DNA from 2 places in the Kytococcus sp. Marseille-QA3725 genome. Region 2 is predicted to be linked to the other one. Evidence: predicted binding sites of a transcription regulator. Region 2 holds the regulator's gene; the other holds the start of a gene.
What was found. The regulator LexA, encoded in region 2, represses DNA repair genes until DNA is damaged. The targets are predictions, from matches to a motif close to TCGAACANNTGTTCGA.

Region 1 (3,398 bases), on a different contig from region 2:
GGTTGGACGGCGTCCTGCTCCCGGCACGGCGAAATGAGCAGCTGAGATGGACCCGCGCGAACGAGAGGGCGCCCATCAGGGCCAGTCGCTGGTCGGCTCACCCGGTGCCGCGCCCGGCGGCGAGTTCCGTGGCTGGGGCGGTGGCTGTCCCGGTGGTCTGCCGGGACGGCGCGGGTGGAAGCGCACGGTCGCCGTCCCGGATGCGTCTTGGTCGATCGTGTGCGTGAAACGACGGTCCTCGAGCCGTCGGTGGTGTCGGCCGCACAGCGGGATGCCATTCGCCAGGTCCGTCGGTCCGCCCTCCGAGAGGGGTTCTCCGCCGGGTCCGCGTGCCGGCGACCAGGGGCTGGCGTGGTGGATCTCGCACCAGGCGAAGGGCCGATCGCAGTGCTCCTCGGCGCACTCCGAGTAGGAGACCGACAGTGCGCGGCGCTGGTTCTCCGTGAAGAACCGGCTCCTGCGGCCCAGGTCCAGCACCTGGGACCGTCCGCCCAGCACCACCGGGATGATCCCCGCCTGGGCTGCGAGGCGTCGGACCTCTCCGGCCGAGACCTCGTCACCCGAGTCGGTCACCCCCGCGCGGTCCGTCTCGCCCCGCAGGGACTCCAGGCTGGTGGTCACGAGGACCATCGCGTTGGCGCTGCTCCCCAGGTGGTCGGTCGGCAGGTGGTCGATGAGCTCGGCCAGCGCCCGACCCTTCTCGTGGGTCCAGTCGACCTGGCGGTCGTGCCAGCTGGTCCCGGGGACTGCGGTGCCGCCCTGCTGCTTGCGAGCCAACCGGCGAGGGCTGGTCATGGCGGACAGGGCCTTGCCAAGCATCCGGCCCTGCAGGACCGGCAGGGTGAACTGGCCGAACACGGTGCCGTCACCGTTGTCGCGCATCCAGAACGATGCTGCGTCCCACGCCCGCTCCTCCTGTGACCGCACCCGGTCGTCCTGGTGGGCGTCCACCACGGGTTCGGGGACGCCGAGTTCGGACAGGACCCGTCGCGCGGCTGCTCGGAGGCGACGGGGCGTCATCCGCCGCGCCTTCTCGACGAGCTGCTCCTCGGCTCGCCAGCGGGTCCCGGCCGGCGTCGACTCCGGCACGGCCTCGAGCTCCTGCAGGATCACCATGGCGTGGTCCTGGGTCACCAGCCCCTCGTCCATCGCCCTGGCCAGGGGGCGCGGCTCCCCCGTCTGGGGTGGCGTGTCATCAGCCGCTGCGAGCGGCCCCTCGGCGCCGCTGACCCCCGGGCGCGGTTCCTCGTGCACCCCGGCACCGAGCACTCCCGGTTCCCTGTGCGTTCCGGGCGTCCCGCGCCCGGGCGTCGCCGGACGTTCGTTGCCCAGCGCCCGAGCCAGTTCGGCATCCCGGTGGGTGTGTCGCGAGTCCACGCCGTTCTTGCGTGCGGCGAACTGGGCGTCGTCGTCGTGGGACGCGCGACCGCTCTCACGGGCCTTCGCGAGGAGGTCGTACGAGCGCATGCGGACGCGCTGGCCCCGGGTGGCCACCTGCGCTGCCTCCTGCGTCAGCCACTCCAGCTCGCGGGTCCCGACGGGCAGGTCCGGCACGTTCCCGGCGTCGGCCATGGCGTGCATGAGGCGGTCGGTGGCCTCGCGCACCGCGGTGAACGCCGAGATCAGCTCGACCCACGGGGCACACTCCGCCCCCGCGTCGAACCCCACCTGTACCGCCACGCCCACCACCCCCTCGATGGCGTCCTCATGGCCCGACCCCCTTGTCGAGCTATGAGACAACAGTACTACACAGACGGGAACTGTGCAAGCAATAAATAGAACATATAGACTACTTGATGCCATCGAAGGAGCGTTGTCCCCACCCTGTGGACAACCCTTGGGTCACCCCTCCTCAGCCCAGCAGCTCCGCGATCTCCCGCGCCGCCGCCCGCGCCGGCCGCCCCACACCGATGAGCGTCGCCGAGGCGGGGCCGGTCCAGTCCCCGTACCCCATGAGGTGCAGCCGCGGTTCCTGGTCCGCTCGCGTCATCGAGCTCTCGGCGATCGGCAGGTGCCTGTCCGCGTCACGCAGTCCGAGCGGACGCAGGTGCGCCAGGGCCGGCCGGTACCCGGTGCACCACAGCACCGTCGCGAACTCGAGCTCCTCACCGGGTGCGACGGGCGGATCGTTCCACGTGGAACCGGCCTCACTCCTGGCGTCCGGGTCCGTTCCGGCCCCGGCCGCCCGGTGCCCCCTGCGGCATCCGCACCCCACACTGCGCCCGATGCGGTGAGCCGCTCCACCATCGGCACCGCGGCCAAGTGCCCCGCGGCCACGGCCTCGCGGACCCCGGGCACCTGCACGATGTCGCCGAGCGCCGCCACGCCGCCGTCGTCCTCGCGCCCGGCATCCAGCGCGGCCCGCCGGGCGGTCGCCACGTCGAACAGGACCCGGCCGTCGACCTCCGGCGGCATGAGGCGCGGCGGGCGCTGGGTGGCCCACACGACCTCGTGCGTCTCCAGCAGCTCGGCCGCGAGCTGGGCCCCTGTGTTGCCGCCGCCGACCACGAGCACCCGTCCGTCCGGAAGGTCGGCCGGCCGCCGGTACTGCGCCGAGTGCAGCTGCACCCCACCGAAGTCCCGCATGCCCGGCACGCTCGGCCAGAACGGCCGCGACCAGGTGCCCGTCGCGCTCACCACCGCGCGGGCGGACCAGGCCGCCGCCTCGGGGGTTCGGGGTACCTCCCCGCCGCCGGGAGCAGCACCCGCCCGTCGCCCCTCCACCCGCAGGCGGCCCCCGTCCCGCCGCACGGCCTCCACTCGCACCGGTCGCTCGACGGGCACCTCGTAGCGCTCCTCGTAGTCCGTCAGGTACCCGGCCACGTGCTCGCGCGGCGGGAACCCACCGCCCGGGGGCTGCGGCATCATCCACCCCGGCAGGGAGGAGTGCTGCGCGGGTGAGAACGCCCGCAGGCTCGGCCACATCCGCGCCCAGGCGCCACCGGGCTGCTCGGCGTCGTCCAGCACCACGTGCTCGATGCCGGCGCGCCGCAGCCAGTAGCTCGTCGCCAGTCCGGCCTGACCGCCGCCGATGACGACGACGTCCGTGTCCGTGGTGGGGGTGGTCTCCATGGGGTCAGTCTCCTGCCTCGTGGGGTCGACCGGTTGCCCACGGACGGGGTCTGCCCCTCCGCGAACCGGCGCGCCCTCACATATCCCGCGTCATGTCCTTGGTCGCCTGCCACTTGCGCGCGACCTCGGCCCGGTCGTCGCCCTGCTGCCAGGGGCGTTCGACCAGCACCGTGTACAGGGTGAACACCGCTGTCGCCGCCACGACCCCGGCTGCGACCCACCCCGGGGTGGCGTCGGACAGGGACAGCACGCCCCACCAGCAGGGGATCGGGGCCACCAGGAGCAGCACGGTCATGAGGACGCTGCCGGGGTCCGGGCGCCGGTGT
Region 2 (3,398 bases):
GTACCCCACCGCGCGCCATCCCCTCCCGATGACCAGCGTTCCTCCACGTCCCCGATACCAGCCCCTGCCTCCGCAGCACAGGCCCTCCCGGAGGGTCCTCGGCGCCGGCTCCCCGATGTGTGGTGGAGTGACGCCATGCACCTCCCCATGCCCGCACCGAACGAGACCGACCGGCTGCACGAGCTCAGTCGTGACTCCGCGGACCACGACGCCATCACCGATCTCTGGAAGGCCGGCTTCGCGCTCCCGCGCTGGTGGTTCCTCCCCGCAGGGCCCGAGGGTGCTGTCGCTCCCGTCGCCGCCGAGATCGAGGGCACGATGATGCTCCTCGGCTTCACCAGCAGCGAGCGGGCCCGTCACTTCGCGGTGGAGCAGGGCATGTCCGACCCGGAGGAGCCCGCCGACCTGCTGGCCAAGCAGCCGGCGGACATCGTCCGCGGCGCGGACGACTTCATCGCCTCCGGCGTGGAGGGCATCGTCATGGACGTGCACATCTCCGGCTGGTTCGCCCCCTTCGAGGGCCTGAGCCCGATGTGGCGTCGCGTCACCGGCACCACCCTCGACTGACGGCCCTCGAGCAACACCCTTCGCCCCCTCCCCTCGACTCCCCCTCGGCCGGCGCCCCTCGACCTCCCTGTCGGGCTCCGGCCTCGCCCGACGCCCCGGGCCGCTCACGGCCCAGGCCTCCCTCAGGGCTCCGGGACGACCAGCTCCTGACCGGCTTGCACCTCGGAGGTCCCGAGCCCGTTGGCCTCCTGCAGCATCAGCACGCCCTGCTCGACCGGCACCTCGGGGAGGTGCTCGACGGCCACGTGCCCCAAGGTCTGCCCGTCCCCGACCACGACGTGCTGCGCGCCGGAGGCGTCCGGCCCGGCCCCGACCGACTGCCACGCCACGAGCAGCACCAGCGCAACCGCCAGCACCAGGCCCAGCACCTGACGGGCCGCACGTCCGCGAGCCGTCAGCCGCATGCGCGGAGCCGGTCGCTGCGCCTGCCGCCGGAAGGGCGCAGCGTGCACGCCCGCACGCTGCCCCACGACGCCTCGACCGAGACGAGGTGCCTCACAGGTGATCGCGCTCATGTCCACTCCTTCCCCTCCGGACGCCTGTCCGTCGGATGTCTGTACTATGTGTAGCACAGGTGGTCGACGCCCTCCAAGACACGCCCGAACGGATGTCCGCTCGCGCGGGGCCGGGGCGTCGTACCCTGTGACCGCACGGCTGTCGGCCGAGCGCGTGATCGACTCCTCCTTCGCGGGGGGGGAACGCGGGTCCGTCCGACAACACCTGAAGTCAATCGGTGACCACCGACAACATCGGGAGATCGTTGGGAGGACGGCGATCTGCTGAGCACGGCGGCGGTCAGCGACATCGCCCGAGGCACGCCAGACGACCGCCGCGACGACCCAGCGAAGGGGGACCATGACCAACCGGAGGAACGAGCCGGGCCTGCGCCGCAACGAGCCGCTGACCGACCGGCAGACCAGGGTGCTGGAGGTCATCCGACACTCGATCGACGAGCGGGGCTACCCGCCGAGCATGCGCGAGATCGCCGAGCAGGTGGAGCTCGCCTCCGCGAGCTCCGTGCAGCACCAGCTCAACGCGCTGCAGCGCAAGGGCTACATCCGCCGCGACCCCAACCGCCCCCGCGCCCTGGAGATCCTGGACGCCCAGTGGCCGGGTGACCGCGGGTACCGCAAGCTGCCGGAGGACACCTGGGACCCCTCCGAGGCCGCCGACGCCCAGCCGCCGGCCAGCTACGTGCCCGTGGTGGGGCAGATCGCCGCCGGTGGACCGATCCTGGCCGAGGAGCGCGTGGAGGACGTCTTCCCGCTCCCCAAGCAGATCGTCGGTGACGGCGAGCTCTTCCTGCTGCGCGTCAAGGGGGACTCGATGGTCGACGCGGCCATCTGCGACGGCGACTGGGTCGTGGTGCGCCGCCAGCAGGCCGCCATCAACGGCGACATCGTGGCCGCGCTCATCGACGACGAGGCGACGGTGAAGACCTACAAGAAGGTCAAGAACCAGATCTGGCTGCAGCCGCACAACCCCATGTTCGACCCGATCGACGGTAACGACGCCACCATCCTGGGCAAGGTCACCGCGGTCCTGCGCCGCGTCTGATCGCGTCCGGACCGCTCGGGCCCGGGCCGCGCCCGGCCCGAGCGGGGTGCGACAGGTCTCCGGGGACCCGTCGGGGTCCGGCAGGTCCGAGGGGCTCCGGTACGGGTGGGATCGGAGCACGTCCCCGAGCCCTCCCACACGGGGTCACCCCGCCTCGACGGCCACCCCGAGCCGATCGGCGACGGCCAGCAGCGTCTCGTCCACCATCGCGTCCACGGTCAGCGTCGCCTCCCGGTGGGCTCGGTGCCATCCCCGGGTCACCACGGCGACCGGCCCACCGGCGCGGTGCACGTGCCGGGCGAAGCGGTAGCCGCTCATCACCTTGAGGCTCGAGCCGAGCACCAGCAGCCCGTCGGCGCCGTCCACCATCGCATAGGCCCGGTCCACGCGCTCCCGCGGGACGTTCTCCCCGAAGTACACGACGTCCGGCTTGAGCTCGTCGGCCCCGCACACGAGGCAGTCGACCGTGCGGAACGAGGCGACCACCTCCTCGTCCAGGGCCACGTCGCCGTCCGGACGGACCTGCCCGCCCCGCAGCGCGACGTCGCGGTGGTGCGGGTTCAGCTCACCCAGCCGCGCCTGCAGCGACGACCGCTCCTCGACCGCCCCGCACACCAGGCAGACGATGCGCGACAGCGTCCCGTGCAGATCCAGCACGTCCGGCGACCCGGCCCGTTGGTGCAGCCCGTCCACGTTCTGCGTGATCACCCCGGTGATGCCCGCGACCTCACCACCCGCCGCGCCCTCGGCCTGGAGCGCCGCGAGCGCCCGGTGCCCCGCGTTCGGCTGGGCACCGGTGAAGCGCTCCCACCCCACGAAGGCACGCGCCCAGTAGCGCCGCCGGGCCTCGGGACCGGCACGGAAGTCGCCGATCGTCATCGGTTGCACACGCCGCACCCCGTCCGGCCCCCGGTAGTCCGGGATGCCCGAGGCGGTCGACATGCCCGCCCCCGTCACCACCGCCAGCCGCTGCCCGGCCAGCAGCTCGGCCAGGGCCTCCACCTCCTGCGGGGCGGCCCGGACCACGGGCGGCAGGGTCACCGGGCTGTCCACCTCCGGCATCGCGGCGCCCGAGGACCCCTCAGCCACGGCGACGCCCAGCCGTCCTGCGACCCAGCTGCCGTCGTCCGGCGCGTGCCCAACGGCGGGGTGCCCGTCGCCCGACGAGCGACATCCGCCCCGACCCCCGCAGCGCCCGCAGCGCGACCTCGGGGTCGGCCACCTCCGGGTACGGGTAGCGGGCGGGTGCGTCGCGCATGATCAGCTGCGGCGCG

Region 1: the regulator LexA is predicted to act here: its motif matches at 1,777-1,792, upstream of ACY8FT_RS09680 (HNH endonuclease signature motif containing protein).

Annotation. Positions count from the first base shown of each region.
Region 1 covers NZ_JBUCLA010000002.1:326,476-329,873, reverse strand. The annotation lists gene bsaP (biotin synthase auxiliary protein BsaP) at 1-45, shown strand, start outside; gene ACY8FT_RS09680 (HNH endonuclease signature motif containing protein) at 76-1,680, opposite strand; gene ACY8FT_RS09675 (hypothetical protein) at 1,853-1,990, opposite strand; gene ACY8FT_RS09670 (NAD(P)-binding domain-containing protein) at 1,987-3,072, opposite strand; gene ACY8FT_RS09665 (hypothetical protein) at 3,149-3,398, opposite strand, start outside.
Region 2 covers NZ_JBUCLA010000001.1:430,722-434,119, reverse strand. The annotation lists gene ACY8FT_RS02020 (hypothetical protein) at 148-567, shown strand; gene ACY8FT_RS02015 (LysM peptidoglycan-binding domain-containing protein) at 690-1,019, opposite strand; gene lexA (transcriptional repressor LexA) at 1,423-2,124, shown strand; gene ACY8FT_RS02005 (Sir2 family NAD-dependent protein deacetylase) at 2,269-3,213, opposite strand; gene ACY8FT_RS02000 (patatin-like phospholipase family protein) at 3,206-3,398, opposite strand, start outside.